Regions from separate parts of the Stenotrophomonas sp. Marseille-Q4652 genome, predicted to be linked through region 1. Evidence: predicted binding sites of a transcription regulator. Region 1 holds the regulator's gene; each other region holds the start of a gene.
What was found. Region 1 encodes HrcA, which represses chaperone genes, less so after heat shock. Its sites were predicted from a motif close to TTNGCACTCNNNNNNNNNGAGTGCNAA; they were not measured.

Region 2: the regulator HrcA is predicted to act here: its motif matches at 1,891-1,917, upstream of LG380_RS14135 (co-chaperone GroES).
Region 3: the regulator HrcA is predicted to act here: its motif matches at 2,637-2,663, upstream of rpoH (RNA polymerase sigma factor RpoH).

The regions. Positions count from the first base shown of each region.
Region 1 is NZ_CAKAKE010000001.1:755,755-765,614, reverse strand. It holds gene LG380_RS03550 (ABC transporter transmembrane domain-containing protein) at 1-19, shown strand, start outside; gene LG380_RS03545 (hypothetical protein) at 95-289, shown strand; gene LG380_RS03540 (prephenate dehydrogenase) at 409-1,524, opposite strand; gene pdxY (pyridoxal kinase) at 1,521-2,429, opposite strand; gene LG380_RS03530 (hypothetical protein) at 2,539-2,811, shown strand; gene dnaJ (molecular chaperone DnaJ) at 2,865-3,989, opposite strand; gene dnaK (molecular chaperone DnaK) at 4,141-6,066, opposite strand; gene grpE (nucleotide exchange factor GrpE) at 6,212-6,727, opposite strand; gene hrcA (heat-inducible transcriptional repressor HrcA) at 6,792-7,865, opposite strand; gene recN (DNA repair protein RecN) at 7,979-9,643, shown strand; gene fur (ferric iron uptake transcriptional regulator) at 9,713-9,860, opposite strand, start outside.
Region 2 is NZ_CAKAKE010000001.1:2,985,660-2,995,519, forward strand. It holds gene LG380_RS14125 (protein-disulfide reductase DsbD) at 1-1,359, opposite strand, end outside; gene cutA (divalent-cation tolerance protein CutA) at 1,367-1,699, opposite strand; gene LG380_RS14135 (co-chaperone GroES) at 1,964-2,251, shown strand; gene groL (chaperonin GroEL) at 2,307-3,953, shown strand; gene LG380_RS14145 (hypothetical protein) at 4,673-5,209, shown strand; gene LG380_RS14150 (3-deoxy-7-phosphoheptulonate synthase) at 5,545-6,618, shown strand; gene LG380_RS14155 (GIY-YIG nuclease family protein) at 6,645-6,920, shown strand; gene LG380_RS14160 (carboxymuconolactone decarboxylase family protein) at 6,905-7,264, opposite strand; gene LG380_RS14165 (metalloregulator ArsR/SmtB family transcription factor) at 7,362-7,667, shown strand; gene LG380_RS14170 (rhodanese family protein) at 7,664-8,197, shown strand; gene LG380_RS14175 (acetyl-CoA hydrolase/transferase family protein) at 8,265-9,779, opposite strand.
Region 3 is NZ_CAKAKE010000001.1:2,196,516-2,206,375, forward strand. It holds gene LG380_RS10430 (NYN domain-containing protein) at 1-248, opposite strand, end outside; gene LG380_RS10435 (NAD(P)/FAD-dependent oxidoreductase) at 386-1,681, shown strand; gene rpoH (RNA polymerase sigma factor RpoH) at 1,750-2,625, opposite strand; gene ung (uracil-DNA glycosylase) at 2,780-3,508, opposite strand; gene LG380_RS10450 (response regulator) at 3,505-4,347, opposite strand; gene ftsX (permease-like cell division protein FtsX) at 4,355-5,302, opposite strand; gene ftsE (cell division ATP-binding protein FtsE) at 5,299-5,985, opposite strand; gene rhlB (ATP-dependent RNA helicase RhlB) at 6,055-7,743, opposite strand; gene trxA (thioredoxin TrxA) at 7,943-8,275, shown strand; gene rho (transcription termination factor Rho) at 8,497-9,860, shown strand, end outside.

The DNA of each region.
Region 1 (9,860 bases):
GCTCCAATTCATCGACTGATGACGGCCCGCTAACGGAGGCGGCGGCAAGCTCGCGGCTACCGGCCCGCGGGCCACGTCTCCCAGGAGGCAGACCATGTCGTTCCGACAGTTCCCGGCCGTCGCCGACAATGGCGATACCTACGTCATCATCGAGTTCAAGGGCGAGCCCAGCCAGGACGGCAAGGACCACGACCCGCCACGATACGAGCTGGCCGATGGAAGGCACTTGGTACGCAGGGGCCAGCAGTTCATCACCACTGGCGGCGAGCTGACGCTTTGGGCAGCCTGATCCGGGCACTGGTCAATTTTTGACCAGCCATCTTGACAGCCTTGCGCCAAGCGGGCTGCCGACGGTTATCCACATGTTTGTGCGCCTTCCATCCACACACGCTGTGGATGGAATGGCACTCAGCGCGACAGCACCCGGCCGATGCCGCGGCCATTGACCTCGGCCACGAGGTGTCCGAGTACGTCCGCCGGCAGGCCCGGCTCGAACCCGATGCGGAAATGCACCTCGCCAGCTGGCGTGCGCGAGGAATGGATCGAGGCCAGGTTGACCCCGTGCTGCTCGAACACCTGCAGCAGTTCGCGCAGCGCACCGGGGCGATCATCGGGCAGATGGATGCTCAGCGCGGTGGCCTCGGCCAGGTCGGCCAGCAGGTAGCCCAGTCGCTCGAAGCTGTAATTGCCCTCTTCCACCCACGACTCGCCGAGCAGCCGGCGGTTGGCGGCCAGGAACCCTTCGCGGAAACACGCACGCGCCGCGTCGTCGCCCTGCACCACCAGCCCATGCAGTTCCTTCAGCGCATCGGCAAAGCGCGCCAGCATCGGCGCCACGTAGGGATTGCCGAACTGGATGTCCTCGTAGATCGCCGGGTTGAGCGCCAGGATGCGCGCCACCACCGCCATGTCCAGCTCGAAGCCGGTGGAGCGGAACGGCATCAGTGATTCCAGCGGGCCCAGCTCGGGGACGTAGTCGCGCAGCACGCCCGCCTGGGCCAGTGCACCGGCATGGACCATCGCCTGCACCAGCGCCATCACCTGGTCATGGTGGCGGGCATTGCTGGCCACGCACTGCGCTTCGAGCGACCGGCACAGTTCGTCGAACCACGGCTGCCACTGCTGCAGGCGCGCGGCGCAGACCACCATCGCGCGGCCGCGCAGGGTCGGCGCCTTGGGCGGTGCGCACATCGGATGCAGGCCGGCCACTTCGGCGCGCGATGCGAGCATTGCCGCGACCGGCGCTTCCTTCACCGAGGTGATGTCCAGCCATAGCTGGCCAGCCTCGCGGCCGGCCGCCAGCGTCGTCCATCGTTCGATCACCGCCGGGGTGTGGCGGATCGGCACGCTGAAGACCAGCACGTCGGCCCTTGCCAGCACCTCGTCGGGGCAGGAGGACGTGGCATCGGCCGGATCGTGGCCCAGGACCTCCAGCTGCATCCGCTCGCGGAAGAAGCGGGCCAGCCAGCGGCCATAGCCGCCGGCCGAGCCGACGATGCCGACGACGGGCCGGGCCGGCGTCATGCCAGGCGCTGGCCGCGGAAACGGCCGGGCGGCAGCTGGGCTGCCGGCGCAGCCGACAGCACGTCCAGTTCCTCGACGTCGGCCGCCAGCGTGGCCTCCAGCGCCGCATGCACGCCGGCAATCGCCCGGCTCACGGCAAGCTGCATCGGCTCGCCACGCAGCACATAGGCCAAGGCCAGCGACAGCAGCACGTCTCCGGTGCCGGCCACGTCCACCGGCAGGTGCTCGGAGCTCCAGCGCCATACCTCGCCGCGGCTGACGGCCAGCGTCACCAGCTCGCCTGGGCCACCCTCGACACTGTGCGCGATCACCCAGCGCGGGCCGCGCTCGAGCAGTTCGCGGGCGGCAACGATGGCATCGTCCTGGGCCAGCGCCGGGCGACCGGTCAACCGCCCCAGTTCGAAGGCGTTGGGCGTGACCACATGCGCGCGCGGCAGCAGGCGCTCGCGGAACACGGTCTCCAGCGCGGGCTCGACGTAAGGACCGGTGTGGGTGTCGCCAATGACCGGGTCCAGCCAGTAGGCCAGCTGTGGCGCCTGCGGCTGGATGGAGTCGATCCAGTCGGCAAACACCTCGCCGTTCTCCACGGTGCCGAAGTACCCGGACACCACGGCCTGTGCGCGCTGCGGCACGCCGCGCTCGCTCAGGCCCAGCAGCAGCTCGCCCAGCCAGTCGGCCGGAAGCATGCGCCCGCGCATCGTCGAATAGAACGGCGAATTGCTCAGCAGCGTGGTCGGCACCTCTGCCACGCGCAGGCCCAGCGCCCGCAGCGGCGGCACCGCCGCGCTGTTGCCGGCGTGGCCGTAGACCAGCTGCGACTGGACGGTGATTACATCCACCGGCGAAGGGCCTTGCGGGCGCACGCGGCGGCCGTGGACCAGGTGACTGTCTGTGGGGCTGTTCATCGCCGCATTCTAGCGCCGGCAGGTTGCGGGCCGCGGCGGCCGGGTTGCCGTTGCGTGGAACGGTGTCGCCCGATTTGCCACAATCGCCAGCCACCATCCGGAGGAAGTGATGCTCACCCGTTACCGTACCGGCCGACTGGTCGCGAAGATCTTCATCAAGCTGGGCTGGGCGACCCTGATCGCCACCGCGCTGCTGATCCTGCTGGCGGCCCTGTACTTCTCGCTCAGCAGGACAATCTCCATTGAAGGCCTCGTGCCGGCCTCCATGTCCGGCCTCCTTACGATGGCCGGGGTCACCCTGGCGATGGTTCTGTCCGGACATGTCGCACTGGCGATCTTCGACATCGCCGACAGACTACCCCAGCCCGGGCTGGAGCGATAAAAAAAGCCGCGGCACTGCCGCGGCTTTTGTCTTCTTTCCGGAGAACCAGGCCCTCAGGGCTTCATCCGCTCCCAGAAACCCTTGATGCCATCGACGAAGGTCGCCGACTTGGGCGAATGCTTGCGCGCGCCTTCGCCGGTGAACGTCGCCTCGAACTGCTCCAGCAGCTTGCGCTGTTCGGCAGTCAGGTTGATCGGGGTCTCCACCACCACGCGGCAGTACAGGTCGCCCTCGCTGCGGCTGCGCACCGAACGCACGCCCTTGCCACGCAGGCGGAACAGCTTGCCGGTCTGGGTCTCTGCCGGGATGCGGATTTCCGCCTCGCCGCCCAGGGTGGCCACGCGCACGGTGTCGCCCAGCGCCGCCTGCGAAATGCGGATCGGCACCTCGCAGTGCAGGTCGTCGCCGTCACGCTGGAAGATCGCGTGCTCGCGCACCCGCACTTCCACGTAAAGGTCCCCCGGGGGCGTGCCGGCCGGACCGGCCTCGCCCTCGCCCGACAGGCGGATGCGGTCACCGGTATCCACACCGGCCGGGACCTTGACTGACAGCACCTTCGCTTCTTCCACGCGGCCATTGCCATGGCAGGTACCGCACGGCCTGGCGATGATCTGCCCGCGGCCGCCGCAGTTGTGGCAGGCCTGCTGCATGGCGAAGATGCCGCGCTGGATGCGGACCTGGCCGCGGCCATGGCAGACGTTGCAGGTCTCGACCTTGCCGTCCTCCGAGCCGCTGCCGTGGCAGTCGCCACACTCGGCCAGGGTCGGGATCTCAATGCGACGTTCGACGCCGGCAACGGCCTCTTCCAGGTCCAGCTCCATCACGTAGCCGATGTCGGCACCGCGACGGGCCTGGCGCGGACCGCCGCCACCGAAGATGTTGCCGAAGATGTCGCCGAAGATGTCGTTCATGTCCGGGCCGCCGGCGCCGCCGCCCATGCCGCCCATGCCGTGCTCGAACGCGGCGTGGCCGTGGGCGTCGTACATTCGCCGCTTGTTGGCGTCGGACAGGACCTCGTAGGCCTCCTTGCACTCCTTGAACGCCGCTTCGGCCGCGGCGTCACCCGGGTTGCGGTCCGGGTGGTGCTTCATCGCACTGCGACGGTAGGCCTTCTTCAGCTCTTCGTCGCTGGCGGTACGGGAAACGCCCAGTACCTCGTAGTAATCGCGCTTGCTCATTGGGTGGATCGATATCCGGAATGTCGGGATTCGGCGGGCCGCAGCGAGCGCATGGCCCGCTGCGTCGGGCGCCCCGACAGACCGAATGGCTGCCAGGACATGCGGCAGGCACGGGACCGGCCAGCGGTCCCGTGCCCGTCCGGATCAGGACTTACTTCTTGTCGTCCTTTACTTCGGTGAACTCGGCATCGACGACGTCGTCGTTGCCGCCGGCACCGGCGCCAGCGTCGCCACCAGCGCTGCCACCACCCTGCTCGGCCGCCGCAGCCGCCGCGTACAGCGACTGGCCGGCTTCCTCCAGGGCCTTGGACTTGGCCTCGATCTGGGCCTTGTCGTCACCCTTCATCGCGGTTTCCAGCTCGGCCAGCGCCGACTCGACCTTGCCGATCACATCGCCGCCGACCTTGCTGCCATGCTCGGTGATGGCGGTGCGGGTGCCGTGGATCAGGGCATCGGCCTGGTTGCGGGCGGTCACCAGCTCCTGGAACTTCTTGTCTTCCTCGCGGTTGGCCTCGGCGTCGGCCACCATGCGCGCGATCTCTTCCTCGCTCAGGCCCGAACCGGCCTTGATCTCGACCTTCTGTTCCTTGTTGGTCTTCTTGTCCTTGGCAGACACGTGCAGGATGCCGTTGGCGTCGATGTCGAAGGACACCTCCACCTGCGGCAGACCGCGCGGGGCCGGCTCGATGCCGGACAGGTCGAACTTGGCCAGCGACTTGTTGTAGCGGGCCTGTTCGCGCTCACCCTGCAGCACATGCACGGTTACGGCCGACTGGTTGTCCTCGGCGGTGGAGAATACCTGCGAAGCCTTGGTCGGGATGGTGGTGTTCTTCTCGATGATCTTGGTGAACACGCCGCCCAGGGTCTCGATGCCCAGCGACAGCGGGGTCACGTCCAGCAGCAGCACGTCCTTGACGTCGCCGCCCAGCACGCCGCCCTGGATCGCGGCGCCCAGCGCCACGGCCTCGTCCGGGTTGACGTCCTTGCGCGGCTCGCGGCCGAAGAACTCCGACACCGCCTGCTGCACCTTCGGCATGCGGGTCTGGCCACCGACCAGGATCACTTCGCTGATGTCGCTCGAACGCAGGCCGGCATCGTTCAGCGCGATGCGGCACGGCTCGATCGAACGCTTGATCAGGTCCTCGACCAGGGCTTCGAGCTTGGCGCGGGTCAGCTTGATGTTCAGGTGCTTCGGACCGGTGGCATCAGCAGTGACGTACGGCAGGTTGACTTCGGTCTGCTGCGAGGACGACAGCTCGATCTTGGCGCGCTCGGCGGCGTCCTTCAGGCGCTGCAGGGCCAGCGGATCCTTGCGCAGGTCGATGCCCTGGTCCTTCTGGAACTCTTCCACCAGGTACTCGATGACGCGGTTGTCGAAGTCCTCGCCACCCAGGAAGGTGTCGCCGTTGGTGGCCAGCACCTCGAACTGCTTCTCGCCGTCGACGTTGGCGATCTCGATGATCGACACGTCGAAGGTGCCGCCGCCCAGGTCATACACCACGACCTTGCGGTCCTTGTTGTCACCCTTGTCCAGGCCGTAGGCCAGGGCCGCGGCGGTCGGCTCGTTGATGATGCGCTTGACGTCCAGGCCGGCGATACGGCCGGCATCCTTGGTCGCCTGGCGCTGGCTGTCGTTGAAGTAGGCCGGCACGGTGATGACCGCTTCGGTGACCTTCTCGCCCAGGAAATCCTCGGCGGTCTTCTTCATCTTCTCCAGCACGCGCGCGGAGATTTCCTGCGGCGCCATCTTCCTGCCGTCGCTGCTCTGCACCCAGGCGTCGCCATTGTCATGGGCCAGGATGCCGTACGGGACGTGGGAGATGTCCTTCTGCACTTCGGCGTCGGTGAACTTGCGGCCGATCAGGCGCTTGACGGCGTAGAAGGTGTTCTTCGGGTTGGTCACCGCCTGGCGCTTGGCCGAGGCGCCCACCAGTACTTCGCCGTCCTTGGTGTAGGCGACGATGGAAGGCGTGGTGCGGTCGCCTTCCGAATTCTCGATGACGCGGGCCTTGCCGCCGTCCATGATCGCCACGCACGAGTTGGTGGTGCCGAGGTCGATACCGATGATCTTACCCATGAGGGAACTCCTAAAAGATGCGTATGCAGTCCGGCACGCGCCGGGTTATGGAGGGGATGTGGGGATGGCGGTGTGACATTCAAGCCATCCCCGTGACGCTGTGTGCCACCGGCCACCGGCGTTAAGCCGGCAGCCGGCGAGCGAATCACTCGGCGCGGACCACCACCAGGGCGGGGCGCAGCAGGCGGCCGTTGAGCAGGTAGCCCTTCTGGAACACGGTGACGACGTGGCCCGGGGCCACGCCCTCGGCTTCGACCTGGCTGATGGCCTGGTGGTGTTCGGGATTGAACACCTGGCCGCTCGGGTCCAGCAGGACCAGGCCGTTGTCGGCGGCGACCTTGAGCAGCTGCTTGTAGGTCAGCTCCAGGCCGTCGCGCAGCGGCGAGGGTTCGGCCCCGGCGGCCTGCAGGCCGGCATCCAGGCTGTCGAACACCGGCAGCAGCTCACCGAGAAGCTTCTCGTTGGCGAACTTGCGCGCGTTCTCGATATCGCGCGCAACGCGCTTGCGCTGGTTGTCCAGGTCCGCGCGCTCGCGCAGGGACTCGGCCTTCAGCAGCTCCAGTTCGCTCCGGAGCGCCTCGATCTGCGCCTGCATCGGGTCCACGGATTCCTGCGCGGGGGCGTTGTTTTCTGCGTCGAATTCGGGGTGCTCTTGGTTCATTTCCGGTTCCCTGGCGGAAGATGCCCGCCTACTCCGACCCCGTATGTGGGCGGACCGGACGGATTCAAGCCACCGGATCGTCTTCGTTGCCACCTGGCGGCCGCAGCGCCTCGCCCAGCACCTCGGCCGCGGTCTGCACCAGCGGGATCACACGGTCGTAGGCCATGCGCTTGGGTCCGATCACGCCCAGCACGCCCAGCACCTGGCCACCGGCCACATAGGGAGCGGTGACCAGCGAGACATCCTGCAGCGGCACCAGCCCGGTTTCCTCGCCGATGAACACCCGCATGCCCGGGGCCTGGATGGTGCGCTCGAGCAGCTGCAGGATCTCGCGCTTGCTGGCGAACAGTTCGAACAGCTCGCGCAGCCGGTCCAGGTCGGACAGGTCCTGCACCCCCATCAGCCGGGTCTGGCCGCTGAGCAGCACGTCATCCTCGGCCGGGGCCAGCGCCTCGCCGGCCAGTTCCACGCTGTGCGCCAGCAGCTGCTCCATCTCGGCCTGGGCGCTGCGCAGCTCCTGCAGCAGGCGGGTCCGGATCTCGGCCAGCGGCCGCCCGGCGAAATGGGCATTGAGGTAGTTGGCCACCCGCTCCAGCTCGTCCGGACGGTAGGCCCTGCGCGGCACGATGACGCGGTTCTGTACCTCGTGGTCGGCGAATACCAGGATCGCCAGGATCCGCTGCGGTTCGAGCGGCACGAAATCGATATGGCGGAACGCGAACTGCTCCCGGCGTGGCGCACTGACCATTCCCACGAAATGGGTCATCGCCGACAGCATTTCCGACGCATTGCCCAGCAGGTGCTGGGTACCGCTGCCGCTGGCCAGCTCGCTGCGCAGGCGGGTGACCTCCTGCTCGCCGGGCGGCCGCATCTGCACCAGGCTGTCGACGAAGACCCGGTAGCCCTGGGCGGTCGGCACCCGTCCGGCCGAAGTGTGCGGCGAGCTCAGCAGCCCCTGCTCCTCCAGGTCGCCGAGGATGTTGCGGATCGTGGCCGGGCTGACATCCAGCCCCGCGTGCCGGGCCAGGGTCTGCGAACCCACCGGTTCGCCGTCACTGATGTAGCGCGAGATCAGCGTGCGCAGTAGCTGCCGCGCGCGGGGGGTCAAGGTGGACGTGGCGGAAGACGGACGGCTCATGGCGCAGGCGGTGAGATTGGCTTGCAGATAATGCCAGTGGCCCGCCAAAGACAAGCCATTGGACCACCCTGCCGCGCATGCTAGCTTTGCGCGGCCTCAATCCCCCGCAGACCATGCTCAGACATCTCTCCATCAAGGATTTTGCAGTTGTCCGCGCCACCGAACTGGAGTTCGGGCCGGGCATGACCGTGGTTTCGGGCGAGACCGGCGCCGGCAAGTCGCTGATGGTGGACGCGCTGGGCTTCCTGTCCGGGCTGCGCGCCGACAGCGGCGTGGTCCGCCACGGCGCCGCCCGCGCCGAGCTGGCCGCCGAGTTCGCGCTGGATGAACAGGCCCCGGCGCGGCAGTGGCTGCGCGACAACGAACTCGACGACGAGGACCAGTGCCAGTTGCGTCGGGTGATCCGTGCCGACGGGGGCTCGCGCGCCTTCATCAATGGTCGCCCGGCCACCTTGGGCCAGCTGTCCGAGCTGGCCTCGATGCTGGTCGAGATCCATGGCCAGCACGAGCAGCAGGCGCTGCTGTCGCGCCCCAGCCAGCTGGCCCTGCTCGATGCCTACGCCCGCAATGACGCCGAGCGCGAGGCAGTGCGCCGCGCCGCCACCCGCTGGCAGGCGCTGCTGGACGAGCGTGACGCCCTGTCCCGCCAGGGCGATGTCTCCGACCGCATCGGTTTCCTCGAGCACCAGCTGCAGGAGCTCGAGCGCGAGGACCTGGAGCCCGAATCCATTGCCGCCCTGGGCACGAGCCACCGCCGCCAGGCCCACGCCAGCGCGCTGATCAGCGCCTGCGAACTGGCCACCGCCCAGCTCAATGGCGATGACGGCAGCTCGGTGCTGCAGTCACTGCAGGGCATTCGCCACGAACTGGGCCGGGTCAGCGAGCACGATCCGCGCCTGGGCGAGGTTGACACCCTGCTCGACAGCGCCGCCATCCAGCTGCACGAGGCGCTGGTCCTGCTGGACCGGATCCGCGACGACCTGGATGCCGATCCGCAGCAGTTCGAGGACATCGAACGCCGGCTCGGTCGCCTGCACGACCTGGCCCGCAAGCACCGCGTGCCGATGGACGAACTGGGCCAGCACCGCGACGCGCTGGCCGCCGAGGTCGAGCAGCTGCGCGGTGCCGACGAACGCCTGCAGAAGCTGGCCGGTGAAATCGACAAGGCCGCCGCCGTCTGGCAGCAGGCCGCCGACACCCTCGGTGCCACCCGCCGCAAGGCCGCCGACTCGCTGTCGTCCACCACCACCGCCCTGATCGGCGAGCTGGGCATGGGCGGCGGCCAGTTCCTGATCGAGATCGAGCCGCAGCCGGCGCTGCGCCCGGACCCCAACGGCAGCGAGCGGGTGGAATTCCTGGTCGCCGCCAATGCTGGCCAGCCGCCGCGCGCCCTGCGCAAGGTCGCTTCCGGTGGCGAGCTGTCGCGCATTTCGCTGGCCATCGAGGTTGCCGCGCTGGGCCTGGACGCAGTCCCGACCATGGTGTTCGACGAAGTGGATTCGGGCATCGGCGGCGCCGTGGCCGACATCGTCGGCCAGAAGCTGCGCGCACTGGGCGAGAAACGCCAGGTGCTGTGCGTGACCCACCTGCCGCAGGTGGCCTCCAAGGGCCACGCCCACTACCGGGTCAGCAAGGCCCCGGTCGAGGGCATGACCCAGAGCGCGGTGGAACTGCTGGACACCCGCCAGCGCGAGGAAGAACTGGCCCGCATGCTCGGCGGCGTGGAGGTCAGCAAGGAAGCCCGGGCCGCGGCCCGCAAGCTGATGCAGGCGGTCTGACCGCCCTGCCCCGGCCGCAACGCAAAACGGCGCCGAAAGGCGCCGTTCTGCTGTGGTCTTGCGGGTCGGTCAGGCGCGTTTCTTGCGCACGTACAGCACCAGCGAGTGCTCTTCCAGCTCGTACCCGTGTTCAGCGGCGATCTTGCGCTGCAGCTCCTCGATCTCGGCGCTCTCGAACTCGATGACGTGGCCGGTGTCCACGTCGACCATGTGGTCG
Region 2 (9,860 bases), 2.2 Mb from region 1:
GGCCGCGCGCAGGGCGATCACCAGTGCGCCGATCGCGGCAAAGGCCAGCAGCACGCCCAGCGTGTACCAGAGCGCATGGCTGCGCGCGCGCTGGCGGCTCTCGCCGCTCTGCGCCAGGCCCAGCACCTTCAGCGACAGGATCGGCAGCACGCAGGGCATCAGGTTCAGCACCAGGCCGCCCAGCAGGGCCAGCACCAGCACCACCGGCAGCGCGGGCCCGGCGATGACCGGTGCCGGCGGCTGGCTGCGCTGCGCGTTGTCGGCCGAGGCGTCGGCGGTGGGCGGTACCGGGACCTGCGTGTCCGGCTCGATAGCAGTGGCAGGGGCGGGGTTTACGGCGGCCGGCGCGGTGGCCTTCGCGGAGGCCCTGGCGTCCCGGGCGCTACGCGGCAGCGGCGGGATCACCAGCGGCGCGACCGAGGCCTCGCCGTCGGGCGAGACCCGTCCGGCCGGCAGCGACAGCTTCACCCGTCGGGTCATCGGCGGATAGCAGATGCCGTCGGTCTGGCAGCCCTGGAAGGTCGCCACCAGGGTCACCTTGCTGGCGGCGGCATTCTCGCGGCGCAGCGGTACCGGCACCTCGACCTGGTCGAAGTAGACGACCACGTCGCCGAAGTGCTCGTCGCGGTGCGAGCGGCCCTGCGGCCAGCGCGGGCTGCCGGTGCGGATGGCGGCATTGCCCTCCAGCGCCAGCGAGGTCCGGTCGCGGTACAGGTAATAGCCGGTGGCCGGGCTGAAGCGCAGCAGCAGGTTGTTGCCATCGGTGACGATGGCCTCGAAGCCGAACGCCTGCTCCGAGGGCAGCGGCAGGTTGCGGGCCGTCTCCATGCCCGGCAGGCGCAGCCCGCCCGTGGCGTCGGCACGCGGCAGCACGCCCGGCAGGCCGGCCGGTGCACCGGTGCTTGGCAGGGCCGGGGCGCCGGCCTCGTCTGCCGGCAGCCGCACCTGCAGGGTGCGCTTTTGCGGCGGATAGCACACACCCACGTCGGCACATCCCTGGTAACGCACTTCCAGCATCAGCGTGTCCACCGAGCCGGATGCCGTGCCCGGGAGCACGGCGGTCACGTGCGTGCGGTAGACCTGCACGTCGCCGAAGAACTCGTCATGCTTCTTCTCGCCCTCGGGCAGCTGCAGCGGCTGCGCGGCAAAGCCCTGGCCGGTGGTGACCGAGGTGCGGTGGCGGTACAGGTAGTAGCCCCGGGCGATCGCCCAGCGCAACTCGATGCGCTCTCGGCTGGGCGCGCTGGCTTCCAGCACGAAGGCCTGGTCCACGGGCAGCAGGTCCTTCTCGCTCAGCGCAAGCGCCGGCAGCGCGGTCAGGCCCGCCAGGCACACGGCGGCGATACGACGGAACAACATCTTCAAATCAGGATTCCTCGCGGGTTTCGCTGGCGACCCAGTCCAGGTAGGCCGGCAGCCCGGCGCTGGCGGCAACGGCGACCAGCTCCGGCAACTCATAGGGGTGCAGCTCGCGGATCCGCTCCATGGCCGCGTGCAGACGGGCGCCGGTGGTCTTGACCAGCAGCTGGACCTCGCTGTCCTCGGTGACCTCGCCCTGCCAGCGGTAGGTCGAGGTGCCGGCCGGCAGCCGGGTCACGCAGCCCGCCAGGCGCTCGCCGACCAGCGCACGGGCGATGGCCGAGGCGCTTTCCGCGTCCGGGCAGGTGGTGAACAGCAGATGGACGGTATCGCCGGGCATGAGCCGCTCGAGTATAGGGCCTGTGCCGCTCGCGGCCTTGGAAGCGACGGCGTCCGGCCCCATCCGTGGACCGCGTTTCCAGCGCTTAGCCGGGTGGGGGGCAAAAAATTTTTGCATCCGGGCCTTGAAAGCCGCCGGGCCAGCTCCATCTCCGTAACATCCCGGTCTACCGGGTTTTTTCGCAAGCAAAGCTGGCAGTCTTTCGGGTAGAGTGCCAACTGAGCTGGACTTTTTAGAACAATCAATCACTTAAGAGGTCTCACAATGAGCATCAAGCCGCTTCACGACCGCGTTGTGGTCAAGCCGATCGAAGCTGACGAAATCTCCGCGGGCGGCATCGTGATTCCGGATTCCGCAAAGGAAAAGTCCACCAAGGGTGAAGTCGTGGCAGTGGGCCCGGGCAAGCCGCTGGACAACGGCAGCGTTCGTGCGCCGTCGCTGAAGGTCGGTGACAAGGTCATCTACGGCCAGTACGCCGGTTCGACCTACAAGGCCGAAGGCGTCGAGTACAAGGTCCTGCGCGAAGACGACGTGCTCGCCGTCATCGGCTGAGCCACCGCGCGACCTGCTTTCCCAAAGACCAAATTCCCAATTGAGGTAAACAGCAATGGCTGCCAAGGATATTCGTTTCGGTGAAGACGCCCGCACCAAGATGGTTCGCGGTGTGAACGTGCTCGCCAATGCCGTCAAGGCAACCCTGGGTCCGAAGGGCCGCAACGTCGTTCTGCAGAAGAGCTTCGGCGCCCCGACCATCACCAAGGACGGCGTCTCCGTCGCCAAGGAAATCGAACTGGCTGATGCGTTCGAGAACATGGGCGCGCAGATGGTGAAGGAAGTCGCTTCCCGCACCAACGACGACGCCGGTGACGGCACCACCACCGCCACCGTGCTGGCCCAGGCCCTGATCCGCGAAGGTGCCAAGGCCGTTGCCGCCGGCATGAACCCGATGGACCTCAAGCGCGGTATCGACAAGGCCGTGACCGCCGCCGTCGCCGAGCTGAAGAACCTGTCCAAGCCGACCGCTGACGACAAGGCCATCGCCCAGGTCGGCACCATCTCGGCCAACGCCGACGAGTCGATCGGCAACATCATCGCCGAAGCGATGAAGAAGGTCGGCAAGGAAGGCGTGATCACCGTCGAGGAAGGCTCGGGCCTGGAGAACGAGCTGGACGTGGTCGAGGGCATGCAGTTCGACCGCGGCTACCTGTCGCCGTACTTCATCAACAACCAGCAGTCGCAGACCGCCGACCTGGATGACCCGTTCATCCTGCTGCACGACAAGAAGATCTCCAACGTGCGCGACCTGCTGCCGGTGCTGGAAGGCGTCGCCAAGGCTGGCAAGCCGCTGCTGATCGTGGCCGAGGAAGTCGAGGGCGAAGCCCTGGCGACCCTGGTGGTCAACACCATCCGCGGCATCGTCAAGGTTGTGGCCGTCAAGGCCCCGGGCTTCGGCGACCGTCGCAAGGCGATGCTGGAAGACATGGCCGTGCTGACCGGCGGCACCGTGATCTCCGAGGAAGTGGGCCTGTCGCTGGAGAAGGCCACCATCAAGGACCTGGGCCGCGCCAAGAAGGTGCAGGTCTCCAAGGAGAACACCACCATCATCGACGGCGCCGGCGATACCGCTGCCATCGAGGCCCGCGTCACCCAGATCAAGACCCAGATCGCCGACACCTCCTCGGACTACGACCGCGAGAAGCTGCAGGAACGCGTGGCCAAGCTGGCCGGCGGCGTGGCCGTGATCAAGGTCGGTGCCTCGACCGAAATCGAAATGAAGGAAAAGAAGGATCGCGTCGACGACGCCCTGCACGCTACCCGTGCTGCCGTCGAGGAAGGCGTGGTCCCGGGCGGCGGCGTGGCCCTGGTGCGCGCGGTTGCCGCACTGCGTGACCTGAAGGGTGCCAACGAAGACCAGAACCACGGCATCAAGATCGCCCTGCGTGCGATGGAAGCCCCGCTGCGCGAGATCGTTGCCAACGCCGGTGAAGAGCCGTCGGTCATCGTCAACAAGGTCAAGGAAGGCACCGGCAGCTTCGGTTACAACGCGGCCAACGGCGAGTTCGGCGACATGGTCGAGCTGGGCATCCTGGACCCGACCAAGGTGACCCGTTCGGCGCTGCAGAACGCCGCTTCGATCGCCGGCCTGATGATCACCACCGAAGCCATGGTGGCCGACGCCCCGAAGAAGGACGAGCCGGCCATGGGCGCCGGTGGCATGGGCGGCATGGGTGGCATGGGCGGCATGGACTTCTAAGTCCTCCCGCAGCCACCGCTGCCTGGGCTGTACGGAAAACCCCGCCGCAAGGCGGGGTTTTTCTTTGCGCGCTGCCTTGTGGCTGCCTGCATGCGTCGCTAGGCTCGCTGCCCATGCCTGGTTCTTCCGCAGCCACCGCACCGATATCGGGCGGCTGGTGCTGGACCTGGCCGAGCTTGCCTGCCCCGGTTACGCCCGCGGCGCGGAAATGCTGGGCGACCTCAGCGAGAGGGACAGCAATGACGACAGCGCATGGGAGATGACCATGCGCGTGCCGATGCGTTTCAACCGTCTGGTGCAGCGGCGCCCGTGGCTGTGCATACCGCCGGGAAAGCCTTCGGCGACGCCCCCCGCGAACGGCCGGCAGGTGTACCTGATGTTCTTCGGATCCGCCCGAGCCTTGCCGTCGAGGTGCCCGTGCGGTGGCTCGCCGGAACCGCTGCGGTTCCCGCGCGCGGGATCCGGCCCGCGCCCCTTCTTGGCGGCCCAATACGTGATCGCGCCAGCGAAAGCGCAGGCCCGGGGTCAATTGTGCGCAGCGGTGGCCGATACCGCAGCGGGGCTTCCGTCCCGTCTCCCCCTTTCCGGAAATCGCCGTACATGTTCAAGCACAAACTGGCTCTCCTGGCCGTGGCCCTGCCGGCGATCCTGACCGCTCCCGCCGCCCTGGCCGCCGACGACTCAGCACCGGTGCCGGTGCTTCCACCCTCGGCTACGGCGTGGACCTCAACGCCCGCCTGGGCGAGCGCTTCTCTGCCACCGTCGGCTACAGCAAGTTCGACATCGATGGCGATGAGGAAACCGACGAGGTCCGTTACGACGGTGACGTGAAGTTCTCCAACACCACCGTCAAGCTCAACTGGCATCCGTTTGCCGGCGGCTTCCACGTGGCCGTCGGTGCAGTGATCGGCGACATCAACGCCGTGGTGACCGGCTCGCCGCGCGCCGGCGGCAGCTACGAGTTCAACGGCGTCACCTACAGCGCGCAGGACGTCGGCACGCTGACCGGTCGCGTCGAGATCAAGGACAGTGTCGCCCCGTACGCGGGCATCGGGTTCCGCTCGCGCGGCAAGCTCGGCCTGTACGTCGACTCGGGCGTGGTCGCGGCCAAGACCTCGGTGCAGCTCTCGGCCACCGGCCTGGCCAACGACCCGCGCTTCCTGGCCGACCTGGAAGCCGAACGCCGCGAGCTGGAGGACAGCGTCGACCTGGACCTGTACCCGTTGCTGGGCGCGGGCCTGGTCTACCGCTTCTGATAGACGCGTGGGTGATGGCTGGCGTCGGCCATCGCCTCGCGCGTACCACGGACCACCAGCGCAGCCGGCGGCTTCTTCCCGCTCCGCGTAGCCACGGCGATGCGGTTGCCAATGAAACTGTCGCACTGCACAAAAAGCCGTGGTATCACTACGTCCCATGACCGCAACCCGCGCCAGCTTTTACTTCTGGTACTACTTTATGAAGCCGCTGGCGGAGGAAGGATTGCGCTCACCCTGAAGAAGCTTTCAGACGCACTCCCGAAAAGCCGCCAGCGAACCTGGCGGCTTTTTTCATGCCGCCTCGCTGGGGCCCAGACACGAACAGGAACACCCACATGGCCCCCCACACCGACGACCTCCGCATCCGCAACCTCGAACCGCTGACCCCGCCAGCCGAACTGCTGGCACTGCTGCCCTGCGACGAGCAGGCCTCGCAGACCGTGGCCGGCGCCCGCGCCGCCCTGCACGACATCCTGCACGGCCGCGATGACCGCCTGGCCGTGGTGATCGGCCCGTGCTCGATCCACGATCCGGTCGCGGCGATGGAATACGCCCAGCGCCTGCGTCCGTTGCGCGAGGAGCTGGGCGATGCGCTGGAGATCGTGATGCGCGTGTACTTCGAGAAGCCGCGCACCACCGTCGGCTGGAAGGGGCTGATCAACGATCCCGACCTGGACGGCAGCTTCAACATCAACAAGGGCCTGCGCATCGCCCGTGGCCTGCTGCGCGACATCAACAGGCTCGGCCTGCCGGCGGGCGTGGAATTCCTCGACGTGATCAGCCCGCAGTACATCGCCGACCTGGTGGCCTGGGGCGCGATCGGCGCGCGCACCACCGAAAGCCAGGTGCACCGCGAGCTGGCCTCGGGCCTGTCGTGCCCGGTCGGCTTCAAGAACGGCACTGGCGGTGACATCAAGATCGCTGCCGACGCGGTGGGTGCGGCCTCGCATCCGCACCATTTCCTCTCCGTGACCAAGCAGGGCGGCACCGCCATCGTCTCCACTGCCGGCAATCCGGATTGCCACGTGATCCTGCGCGGCGGCAAGGCGCCCAATTTCGATGCGGCCAGCGTGCAGGAGGCCTGCGCGGTGCTGGAAAAGTCGCAGCTGGCGCCGCGCCTGATGATCGATGCCAGCCACGCCAACTCGGCCAAGAAGCCGGAAAACCAGCCGGCGGTGGTCGATGATATTGCCGCGCAGCTGCGCGCCGGCGAGCAGCGCATCGTCGGGGTGATGGTCGAAAGCCACCTGGTTGCCGGCCGCCAGGACCTGGTCGAGGGCCAGCCTCTGGTCTACGGCCAGTCCATCACCGATGGCTGCATCGACTGGGACAGCTCGGTGCAGGTGCTGCGCGCGCTGGCCGATGCGGTGCGCGCGCGCCGCCAGCAGGCGCTGGAGCAGGCCGCCTGATCGCGGGGGCGGCGATAATGGGCGGCATGGATGCCGCTCCCGCCCGCTGGTTCCTCTACCTGCTCGAATGCCGCAACGGCAGCTACTACGCCGGCATCAGCACCGACGTGCAGGCGCGCTTCGCCGCGCACCTGGCCGGCAAGGGCGCGCGCTACACCCGCGCTAACCCGCCGCTGCGGGTGCTGGCCAGCCGCGAATTTCCTGATCGCGCCAGCGCCTCGCGCGCCGAGTGGCAGCTCAAGCAGCTGCCACGCCACCGCAAGCTGGCGTTCCTGGCCGATCCAGCTCAGCCGGCCGCCTGAGCCTGGCGGAACTGTTCAAACGAGGCCAGCGCGTTGGCCGCGTACATCAACGACGGGCCGCCGCCCATGTAGACCGCCACGCCGAGCATTTCCTGCAGCTCGGCCTCGCTGGTGCCCATCTGCACCAGCGCCTTGGTGTGGAAGCCGATGCAGCCGTCGCAGCGCTGCGCCACGCCGATGGCCAGCGCGATCAGCTCCTTGGTTTTGGCGTCCAGCGCGCCCGGCGCCATTGCTGCGCGGCTGAGTGCGCCGAATCCCTTCATGACCTCGCCCCGGCCGGCGCGCAGCGGCGCCAGGTGGCTGGAGATCGAAGCGGTGAGTTCGAGGAAGGAGGGCATTGCCATGGAGGTGCTCCGTTTTTGGTTTAGAAACATCTAAATTAGATTGTGCTAAATTTAAGCCCATGGCAAGAACGACCCATGACAAGAGCTGGGGGGATTGATGGATGCACGTGATCGCGCCTTCCTGCGCGAAGGCGCCGGCCAGGCCGCCGCGCTGCTGCGCGCGGTGGGCAACGAGAACCGGCTGCTGGTGCTGTGCCTGCTGATCGAGCACGGCGAGCTGAGCGTGGGCCAGCTGCTGGAGCACCTGGAACTGAGCCCGTCCGCCCTGTCCCAGCACCTGGCGCGCATGCGCGAGGAAGGCCTGGTGGCGAACCGCCGCGAGGCGCAGACCCTGTACTACCGGATCGACGATCCGGCCGTGGTCACGCTGGTGACCAGCCTGAAGAAGATTTTCTGCCCGTGAGCGCAAAGACAATGGAAAAGATGGATCCCCGCGCCGCGCAGGCGCTGATCGCAGAGGGTGCGCTGCTGGTCGACATCCGCGAGGCGGACGAGCACGCGCGCGAACACATTGCCGGTGCGCGCTGCGTGCCGCTGTCGCAACTGCAGGCCGGCACCGCGACGCTGCCTGCGTCCAGTTGCGTGGTGTTCCACTGCGCCAGCGGCATGCGTACCCAGGCCAATGCGGCCCTGCTTGAACGTTGTCGCGGCGGGGCAAGGGCGATAGTGCTCGACGGCGGCCTGCAGGCGTGGAAGAACGCGGGCCTGGCCACGGTGGCCGATGCGCGCGCGCCGTTGCCGCTGGTGCGCCAGGTGCAGCTGGCCGCGGGCACGCTCGCGCTGGCCGGCGCGGTGCTCGGCGCGACCGTGTCGCCTTGGTTCCACCTGCTGTCCGGCTTCGTCGGTGCCGGGCTGATGGTGGCCGGCGCCACCGGTTTCTGCGGCATGGCCAGGCTGCTGCTGAAGATGCCCTGGAACCGCCAGGCCGCCTGAGCGTCACCGCTCCGGCAACAAAAAAGCCCGGGAATTCCCGGGCTTTTCATTCCTGCATGCGGCAGGCTCAGGCCTTCATCGTGCCGTGGTCCAGCCAGCGCTGGTGCCAGGACAGGGCTTCGGGCAGCAGGTGCGGGGTGTGCTTGCCGTAGCTGTCGCGGCTGGCGCGGTCGAAGTAGTCCTGCAGCTGCGGACGGAAGTCCGGATGCGCGCACTTGTCGATCAGCACCTGCGCACGCTTGCGCGGCGGCAGGCCACGCAGGTCGGCCAGGCCCTGCTCGGTGACAATGATCGCCACGTCGTGCTCGGTGTGGTCGACGTGGCTGACCATCGGCACGATCGCCGAGATGGTGCCGTTCTTGGCCGTGGACGGGCTCAGGAAGGTCGACAGGAAACCGTTGCGGGCGAAGTCACCCGAACCGCCGATGCCATTCATGATCCGCGTGCCCATGACGTGGGTGGAGTTGACGTTGCCGTACAGGTCCACCTCGATCATCCCGTTCATGCCGATGCAGCCCAGGCGGCGCACCAGTTCCGGATGGTTGGAGATCTCCTGCGTGCGCATGATGATGCGCTCGCGGTAGAAGTCGATGTTGTTCTTGAACTCCTCGTTGGCCTGCGGGCTGAGCGCAAAACCGGTGCACGAGGCATAGCTCAGCACGCCGCTCCTGAGCAGGTCGAGCATGCCGTCCTGGATCACCTCGGTGAAGGCGGTCAGGTCCTGGAAGCCGCTGCGCGCCAGGCCGGCGAGCACGGCGTTGGGGATGTTGCCCACGCCAGACTGCAGCGGCAGCAGGTTCTTCGGCAGGCGGCCCCTGTCCACCTCGTGCTTGAGGAAGTCGATCAGGTGGCCGGCGATCATCTCGCTGGCGGCATCGGCCGGGGTGAACGGGCTGTTGCGGTCCGGGCCGTGGGTGCGCACCACGGCCACGATCTTGTCCGGATCGCAGCGCAGCGCGGTCTCGCCGATGCGGTCGCCGGCGCTTTCCAGCGGGATCGGCTTGCGGAACGGCGGCAGCGCGGTGCCGTAGTAGATGTCGTGCATGCCGTCCACGCCGGCCGGCTGCCAGTCGTTGACCTCGACGATCACCTTCCTGGCCAGATCCAGCCAGGTCTTGTTGTTGCCCACCGAGGTGGAGGGCACCAGCGAGCCGTCCTCGCGGATCGCCGAGACCTCGACCACCGCGGTGTCGATGTCGCCGTAGAAGCCAAACCACACGTGCTGGGCAACGTGGCTCAGGTGGATGTCGATGTAGTCCAGCTTGCCCTCGTTGATGCGGTTGCGCGCATCCGGGTCGCTCTGGAACGGCATGCGCATGGCGATGCCATCGGCCTTGGCCAGCGCGCCGTCCAGTTCCGGGGCGGTGGAGGCGCCGGTCAGCAGCTTGATCTGGAAGTGCTCGCCGCGGCCGTGCGCCGCCTCGATGTGCCTGGCCAGCGCCATCGGTACCGCCTTGGGGTAACCGGACCCGGTGAAGCCGCTCATGGCGACGGTCTCGCCGGGCTGGATCAGCGCGGCGGCGGCCTCCGCGGAGACGACGCGGTCCCGCAGGCGTGCGTTGGCAATGCGATCGACGGACATGACGACAGGTACTTCGTGGGGGAATGGTCAATTATCGGCCATCCCGCCCGGGTCCGTGTTCTACCTTGGTGGGATGGATTT
Region 3 (9,860 bases), 1.4 Mb from region 1:
TCGATCACCATCGCCATGTCCGAGGCGTTCTTGCCCTTGGAATAGGCGAACTGCTGGATCGGACGTATCGCGTACTCGTGCAGCACCGCTTCCCAGCTCTTCAGGTGGGGGCTCTTCCAGTTGCCGTAGGCGCGGCGCACGTTGGCCACGCCATGCCGCGCCACTTCGGCGAGGATCTCGTCGACCTTGGCGGCCGGTGCGTTGTCGGCATCGATCAGCAGGGCGATGCGCTTGTCGGATTCGCTCACGTTGGCCTCCGGGCCCGGGTCTGCACGCAGTATCGGACGCAGCCAGCGACGACGCCACGCTGGCGTGGAGGGAGCGTGACAGCCCCCCGCAGGCGCGCCGTTAGCATCGGCGGGCAACGTCCCTTTACGGAGCAGGCATGTCCCGAACTTCCGTTCCCCGGCTGGTGATCGTTGGTGGCGGCTTCGCCGGGTTGTGGGCCACCCGTGCGCTGGCTCGCGCGCCGCTGCGCATCACCCTGGTCGACCGTCGCAACCATCACCTGTTCCAGCCACTGCTGTACCAAGTCGCCACGGCCGGCCTGTCGGCACCGGACATTGCCGCGCCGCTGCGTCACATCCTCGGCCGGCAGCGCAACGTCGAGGTGCGCCTTGGCGAGGTCGTCGCCATCGACCGCGGGCAACGCCAGGTGCAGCTGGCCGATGGCACGCGTCTGGACTACGACCTGCTGCTGGTGGCCAGTGGTGCGACCCACGCCTACTTCGGCAACGACCAGTGGGCCGCGCACGCGCCGGGCCTGAAGACACTGGACGATGCGCTGGCGCTGCGCCGCAAGCTGCTGCTGGCCTTCGAGCGCGCCGAGGCAGAACCCGATCCAGTCCGCAGGGCGGCGTGGTTGAGTTTCGCCGTGGTCGGCGGGGGCCCGACCGGGGTCGAGTTGGCCGGCACCCTGGCCGAGATCGCACGCCATACCCTGCGCAACGAGTTCCGCCACATCGACCCGGCCTCGGCCACAGTGCGGCTGGTGGAGGCCGGCCCACGCGTGCTGTCCACCTTCCCCGAGATGCTCTCGGCCAAGGCGCGCCGGCAACTGGAAAAGCTGGGCGTGGAAGTGGTCACCGGTACCGCAGTGACGGATATCGGCGAGGAGGGCTTCCGGCTCGGCGAACGCTTCATCCCGGCGCGTACCGTGGTGTGGGCGGCCGGCGTGGCTGCATCACCCCTGGCACGCTCGCTGGATGTCCTACTGGACCGCGCCGGGCGCGTGCCGGTGCTGCCCGACCTCACCGTCGAGGGCCATCCGGAAATCTTCGTCGCCGGTGACCTGGCCACGTTGCGCCAGGAAAACGGCCAGCCGGTGCCAGGCGTTGCGCCGGCCGCCAAGCAGATGGGGCGCTACGTGGCCAACGTGACCCTGGCACGCTTGCAGTCGCAGCCGGCACCGCCCCCGTTCCGCTACCGCGACTTCGGCAACCTGGCCACCATCGGCCGCATGGCCGCGGTCGTGCACCTGGGCAGGCTCAAGCTCTCCGGCACGCTGGCGTGGTGGTTCTGGCTGGCGGCGCACGTGTTCTTCCTGATCGGTTTCCGCAACCGTCTGGTCGTGCTGCTCAACTGGGCGTGGGCGTACTGGAGCTACCAACGCGCGGCCCGCATCATTTTTGGCGATGCCGGCACCGCGACACGCGATCCGGAGCCGCCGGCGGAAGGATGAAAGCACGCGCAAAAAGACACGGCCCGGAAATTCCGGGCCGTTCGTCATTGCACCTGCAGCGTTCAAACTCAGGCGGTGAACAGCGCCTTCATCTTCTTCAGCGCATTGGCCTCGACCTGGCGGATGCGCTCGGCCGACACGCCGTACTCGTCGGCCAGCTCCTGCAGCGTGACCTTGCTGTCCGGGTCCAGCCAGCGGCGGCTGATGATGTCGCGCGAACGCTGGTCCAGTTCGGCCAGGCCCTCGCGCAGCAGTTGCAGCTGGTTGTCCTCGTTGTCCAGGCGCTCATAGGCCTGCGACGGATCCTCGTCGTGGGCGACCAGGTAGGCGGCCGGCGACGGCGGCGCGTGGTCATCGTCCTCGTCCGAAGGCGCATCGAAACCAATGTCACGACCGGACAGGCGCGATTCCATCTCCATCACTTCGCGCTCGGACACGTTGAGGTCCTTGGCGACCGCGCTGACCTCGGCGGCATTCATCCAGCCCAGGCGGGTCTTGGACTTGCGCAGGTTGAAGAACAGCTTGCGCTGCGCCTTGGTCGTAGCGACCTTGACGATGCGCCAGTTCTTAAGGATGAACTCGTGCATTTCGGCACGGATCCAGTGCACGGCAAAGGACACCAGGCGTACGCCCATGTCCGGGTCGAAGCGCTTGACCGCCTTCATCAGGCCGATGTTGCCTTCCTGGATCAGGTCACCCAGGGCCAGGCCATAGCCGTTGTAGCCGCGGGCCACGTGCACCACGAAGCGCAGGTGCGAATGCACCAGCTCGCGGGCGGCGTCCAGGTCCTGGTGGTCGCGGTAGCGGCGGGCCAGCGCCTGTTCGTCATCGACCGACAGCACCGGGATCTGGTGCACGGCACCGATGTAGGCGTCCAGCGAGCCAAGCGCGCTGGGGATCGGAAGATTGTTTGCCACAAGGGCAGTAGAGGTGTTCTGGCTCATAGGGCCTCATCTTAGCAGTCGCCCAATTGGACTGCTGGGTCCTGGAAAAGTTCCAATGTTCCATCGATGGCGTCAATCCCCCGAAAGACTGCCATCTGGATTACCCATGCTAACCCGCCCCACATCGCCATCCGGTGACGATGAACGGAGGCGTTCAGCCGGCGGGGGCCAGCCGGGCCTCCAGCTCCGCCCGGGACGGCAGCGACCAGTCGATCGGCGCCTGGCCGTGGCGGCGCAGGTAGTCGTTGGTGGCCGAGAAGTGCCGGCAGCCAAGGAAGCCGCGGTGGGCCGACAGCGGCGAGGGATGCGGGGCCTTCAGCACCCGGTGGCGGCGGGTGTCGATCACCTTGCCCTTGGCCTGGGCGTAGCTGCCCCAGAGCAGGAACACCAGGCCCTCGCGCTCGCGGTTGAGGGTCTCCACCACGTGGTCGGTGAAGCCTTCCCAGCCCTTGCCCTGGTGGGACCCGGCCTTGCCCTCCTCCACGGTCAGCACGGCGTTGAGCAGCAGTACCCCTTGCTCGGCCCAGGGCAGCAGGCAGCCGTGGTCGGGCCGGGCCAGGCCCAGGTCGGCCTCCTGCTCCTTGTAGATGTTCAGCAGCGAGGGCGGCACCGGCACGCCGGGCAGCACCGAAAAGCACAGGCCGTGGGCCTGGCCATACCCGTGGTACGGATCCTGGCCGAGGATCACCACTTTTACCCGGTCAAACGGAGTGGCATCGAAGGCGGCGAAGATCTGCCGGCCCGGCGGGAACACGTGCGCGCCGGCCGCCTTGCGCTGGCGCAGGAACTCGCCCAGGGCCTGCATCTCCGGACGCAGCAGCCAGTCGCCAACCTGCGCCTTCCAGCCCGGTTCGAGCTGGATGCGCGACTGCGCCTGGCTCACAGTACGACCGGCTGGACGTTCAGGCGCGACAGGCGCAACTGGAACAGCACCTTGGTCACCAGCAGCCGCTCTTCGATCGGCTTCTGCACCAGGTCGTTGGCGCCGGCCTGCAGCAGCTCGGACTGGTTGTGCGGATTGCTGTCGCCGGTCATCACCAGCACCGGCAGGCGGCGCTTGCCGTAGCCGAAATCGATGCGGATGCGCTGCACCACGTCGCGGCCGTTGAGCTCGCCCTTGAGGGTGACGTCGGTCAGCACCAGGTCGATGTGCTCGGCTGTACGGCCCAGCGACTCGGCGGTCAGCAGCGCGAAGGCATCCTCGGCGGTCAGCACGTGGACCACGCGCAGGCCCTGGCGCTCGAGCATGCGCTTGGTCGCCTCGGCCACCACGCGGCTGTCCTCGACGTAGAGGATGGTCGCACCGGGAACCGGCTCGGGCTGCACGTAGCCGCGGATGAAGGTCGCCAGCGCCTCGTGGCCCAGCGACTTGTCGAAGTAGTCGGTGACGAACTCGGTGAAGCGGCGTTCCTCCAGGTGCTGCTGGGCGTCGCCGGAGACCACGATCACCGGCACGTAGGCTTGGCCGGCCGCTTCGCGCACGCTGCGCGCCAGCGCCAGGCCATCGCCGTCGGGCAGCGCCAGCGAGGTGGTGACCAGGTTCACCGGGCCTGCGGCCAGCGCCTCGCGGGCTTCCTCGATGCTGGAGCAGCCGACGACGTCCACGCCGGGCAGGTCCCGGCGCAGCACGTCGGCAATCAGCTTGCGGACGAGCTTGGAACCGTCCACCACCATCACCCGCGGGGCGTCGCTGATCAGATGCTTGAGTACTTGCTTGGACATACCGTCCTCAGGTTTCGGTCGGGCGAGTCTGCCGCAGGAAATGCCCGGCGACCAGCCATGCCCCCAGCCAGCCCAGCAGGATCGTCCCCAGCAGGACGAACATCGAGTGCAGCAGATCCAGCCCGTGCAGCACGAAGGCACTGCCATAGCTCTGCGACAGCGTGGCCAGTGGCGGGCGCAGCGCCAGTCCGGCCAGACCGACCAGCAGCAGGGCCACCGCGCCGGCACCCAGCCCGTACCAGGCGCCCAGGTACAGGAACGGCCGACGGATGAAGCCATCCGATGCACCCAGCAGCTGCAGCACGCCGATTTCGTCGCGCCGGGACTGGATGTCCAGGCGCACGGTGTTGCCCACCACCAGGATCGCGCCCAGCCCCAGCAGCAGGGACAGCACCTGCACCAGGCGCGCACCGAACCCCAGCCATGCATCCAGCCGTTGCCGCCACAGCGCATCGTGCTGGACCAGGTCCGCCTGCGGCAGCGACTGCAGCGACTGCGCCAGCGGCGCGTCGTTGGCAGCGGCCGGGGTCACGATCAGTAGGGTCGGCAGCGGGTTGTCGCCCAGCGCCTCGATCGCCTCGCCCAGCCCGGCGTTCCCGCGCAGTTCGGCCAATCCTTCCTCGGGCGTGCGCAGCGTCACCGCGGCCACGTCGGCACGGCCGCGCAGGGTGTCCGCAACCTGGGCGGCATCGGCGGCGTCGATCTCGGGCTTCAGGAACAGGTTGATGTCACGCGACTGCTGCACGCTGCCGGTGAAGTGGCGCAGGTTGTCCAGCGCGATCGACAGCCCCAGCGGCAGGGCCAGTGCCAGCGCCATGACCATGATGGTCAGCAGCGTGGCCCACGGCTTGCCCAGCACGCGGCCGAGGCTGAAGACGATGCTGTGGGCGTGGTGGCCCAGCCACACGCCCAGCCGCGACGGCGCGGCGGCTTCGGTGTTGATGGGTTTGTTCATTCGGCCAGGTCCTGCGGCGAGATGTCATCGACCAGCCGGCCGTGATCGAGGATCAGCACGCGCTTGCGCATGCGCTTGAGCAGCGGCAGGTCGTGGCTGACCACCAGCACGCTGGTGCCTCGCCCGGGCAGCTCGGCGAACAGGGCCATGATCTCGGCGGCCAGGGTCGGGTCAAGGTTGCCGGTCGGCTCGTCGGCGACGAGCAGTTTCGGCTCGGCGACGATCGCACGGGCGATGCCCACGCGCTGCTGTTCGCCTGCAGAAAGTTGCGAAGGCAGCGCCTTCTCGCGATGGCCCAGGCCCATGCGGTCGAGCACCGAGCGCACGCGCTTGCCGATGTCGGCGCGACGCATGCCGCGCAGGATCAACGGCAGGGACACGTTCTCGGCGATCGTCCGGTCCAGCAGCAGGCGATGGTCCTGGTACACCGCACCGACGTCGCGACGATGCAGGGCGACGCGGCTGCCACGCACCTTGAGCAGGTTGCGCTCGGCAAACAGCACCGCACCACGGGTTGGCCGCTCACTGAGGTGGATCAGCTTGAGCAGCGTGCTCTTGCCCGCCCCGGAGTGGCCGGTGACGAACAGCATCTCGCCGGCCGCCACCTCGAAGCTGACGTCCACCAGCGCCTGGTGGCCGCCGGGATACTGTTTGCTGACGTTGTCGAAACGAAGAACGCTCATGCCGGCGATTATGCCGGAGCGTCGCGCCAATGCATCGCGCCCTGCCGGCGCGATGCATCCAGGCAAGGATCAGCTGCCCGAGAGCATGCGGCGGATCTTGCGGCCCAGTCGGGTCAGGAACGAATCGGCGTCACTGGCCTGGGCACGCACCGGCTTGGCGATTACCTGTACCGGCGCGGAGGGGGCCTGCACGGCCATTGCGGCCTCGGCACCTTCCACCAGCTTGCCATGGCGACGACGACGACGCTTGCGCGGCTTGCGGACTTCGTCGCCAGCCTGCAGCGAGGCATCGGTGGCACCAGCCGGACGCTCTTCCTTCGGGGCCTCGACCACCACGGCCGCGGCACCTTCCACTTTCTCGCCTTCCACACGTGGCTTGCGCGGACCACGACGGCGTTGGGCACCTTCCCCACCGGCACGCGGACCACGCTCGCCATCCCGGCGGGCACCGGGCCCACCGCGACGACCACCACCACGGCGCTCCTCCTCGGCAGCCCTGGCCTCGCGTGCCTCGCGGAAGATCGCGCCCACGCTCTCGCCTTCCTCCTCGCCCTCGACCTTCGGTCGTTCCGGGCGCGGGATCGGGGTGAGCAGCTCGGCGGTCACCGGCTCGACCGGGATCTTCTGCTCGATGTAGGCCTCGATGTCCGGCAGGCCCATCGCATAGCGCTCGCAGGCGAAGCTGATCGCATCGCCTTCCTCGCCCAGGCGGGCGGTACGGCCGATGCGGTGCACGTAGTCTTCCGCGTCGAACGGCAGGTCGTAGTTGTAGACATACTTGATGCCGTCGATGTGCAGGCCACGCGCGGCCACGTCGGTGGCCACCAGGATTTCCAGCTGGCCGGCCTGGAAGCGCTTGAGCAGGCTCTCGCGCTTCTTCTGCGGTACGTCACCGGACAGCACGCCAACGCGGTAGCCGGCCTTTTCCAGCGCACGGGCCACGCGTTCGACGAACGCCTTGGTGTTGACGAACACCATGGTGCGCGCGCCTTCGCTGCGCGACAGCAGGCCCAGCAGCAGCGGCAACTTTTCCTCGTCGGCCGGGAAGTACATGCGCTGGCGCACGCGGGCGGCGGTGATGTGCTCGGTTTCCACCACCAGCTTCTGCGGTTCGTTCATGTGCTCGTAGGCCAGCTCCAGCACGCGGTGGCTGAGCGTGGCCGAGAACAGCAGGGTCTGCCGGGTGGTGCGCTCGGGCATGCGGCGCAGCAGGAAGCGGATGTCCTTGATGAAGCCCAGGTCGAACATGCGGTCGGCTTCGTCCAGCACGCAGATCTCGCAGGCGTGCAACGAGACGACCTTGTGCTGCTTGACGTAGTCGATCAGGCGGCCGGGGGTGGCGATGATCACGTCCACGCCCTGCTGCAGCAGTTCGCGCTGCTTGTCGTAGTCCACGCCGCCGTAGACCAGCGCAAAGCGCAGGCCCAGGTGCGAGCCGAACTTGACTGCATCCTTGTGGATCTGGATGGCCAGTTCGCGGGTCGGGGCCAGGATCAGGGCACGCGGGTCTTCGGGCTGGCGGTCGGCCAGCGCCGGGCGGCTCATCAGGCGATTGACCACCGCCACGAGGAAGGCCAGGGTCTTGCCGGTACCGGTCTGCGCCTGGCCGGCGACGTCGCCTCCTGACAGGGCCACCGGCAGGGTCAATGCCTGGATCGGGGTACAGCGGGTGAATCCCGCCTCCTCAAGGCCTGCCAGCAATGCCGGCTGCAGGTCGAACGAGGAGAACGTCACATCGGTCAGCGGTTTGTCGCTCATTATTCCGTCTTCATTGGGCTGGCCCGCCAGAGGTTGCAGGCAGCTTGCATCGTCTCCGGCACCGTCGCACACTGCGGCCCCTGCGCCGGGTCGCGCGACTCCCGGGCAACCGCCCGCATTCGTCCGCGCAATGCCCCAGTTTACCGCAATGCGACGACCAACCCGGCATGGGCCGTCGCATTGCTCCAGGAGACTCCAAGTGAGCGATAAGGTTCTACACGTCGGCGACGCCGATTTCGACAGCGCCGTCCTGCAATCCAGTGAGCCGGTCCTGGTGGATTTCTGGGCCGAATGGTGCGGCCCGTGCAAGATGATCTCCCCGGTCCTCGACGAGCTGGCTGAAAGCTACGCCGGCAAGCTCAAGGTGGCCAAGGTCAACGTCGACGACAGCCGCGCCACCGCGGTGAAGTACCACGTGCGTTCGATCCCGATGCTGTTGCTGTTCAAGGACGGCCAGGTCCAGGCCACCCAGATCGGCGCGGTCGGCAAGGGCCAGCTGACGCAGATGATCGACAAGACCCTCGGCGGCTGATCCGCCACCGACCGGCGGCCGCGGCTGCCGGTCCGGGCCGACCTTTCCGGCGGCCCAACGCAGCGGGGATGCGGCTTGCACCCCGCTGGCAGCCGGTGATAGTGTCGGCGTATCCGGCCGCATTCGCGCGCCGCGTCCTCTAGACGATTCTCCTCTAGACCCCTTCCCAACCAGTTCGCCGCCCAGCAGGGCGCTCGCACCCTTAGCGAGGAATCAAGCACTTGTCCGAGAATATCCCTTCCGAAACCGGGAGCGCCGATGCCCCTGTGGAAAAGCGCGTGCGCAAGCCCCGCACCAGCAAGGTGACCGAATCCGTGGAATCCGGCGACACTGGCTCCTCCGCCGCCCCGGCACAATCCGATCTTCCGTTGCCCGCCGCTTCCGCCCCGGTGGCTGAAAAGCCGGCGCAGGCAACCGCTCCGTCCCAGCCCCAGGAAAGCAGCAGCGCGCCTGCCCCGCAGGGCGGCGACAACGCCGAAGCGCGCGAACAGCGCCAGGGCCAGCAGGGCGGACAGAACCAGAATCAAAACCAGGGCCAAGGCCAAGGTCAGGGCAACCGCCGCGATCGCTTCCGCAATCGTCGCGAACGCAACCGCGAACGCTTCCGCGATGACAACGGCATGCAGGGCGACAATGGCGGCGAGCAGCAGTTCGTCCCGCGTCCGCACCCCAGCGTCCCGGAAGGTTTCCCGGCTTATTCGCTGAGCGACCTGAAGCGGATGCCGGCGCACAAGCTGCTGGAGATTGCCGAGCAACTGCAGATTTCCGAAGGCGTGGCGCGTGCGCGCAAGCAGGACGTGATCTTTGCCCTGCTCAAGGTGCTGACCCGTCATGGCGAGGGCGTGGCCGCCGACGGCGTGCTGGAAATCCTGCCCGACGGCTTCGGCTTCCTGCGTGCGGCCGAGGCCAGCTACCTGGCCGGTCCAGACGACACCTACATCTCGCCCAGCCAGATCCGCCGCTTCAACCTGCGCACCGGCGACCACCTGTCCGGCCGCATCCGTTTCCCCAAGGATGGCGAGCGCTACTTCGCGCTGTCGATCGTGGACACCATCAACGGTGAGCCGATCGAGGCGTCGAAGAACAAGGTGCTGTTCGAGAACCTGACGCCGCTGTTCCCGCGCAAGCGCTTCCGCCTCGAGCGCGGCGATGGCTCGACCGAGGACATCACCGGCCGCATCCTCGACCTGATGGCCCCGCAGGGCAAGGGCCAGCGCGCCCTGATCGTCAGCCCGCCCAAGGCCGGCAAGACGATGCTGATGCAGCAGGTCGCCACCGCCATCACCACCAACCACCCGGAAGTGCACCTGATCGTGCTGCTGGTAGACGAACGTCCGGAAGAAGTGACCGAAATGCAGCGCACCGTGCGCGGCGAGGTCGTCTCCTCGACTTTCGACGAACCCGCCGCCCGCCACGTGCAGGTCGCCGAAATGGTGATCGAGCGCGCCAAGCGCCTGGTCGAACACAAGAAGGACGTGGTGATCCTGCTCGACTCGATCACCCGCCTGGCCCGCGCCTACAACAACGTGGTGCCGTCCTCGGGCAAGGTCCTGACCGGCGGTGTCGACGCCAACGCCCTGCACCG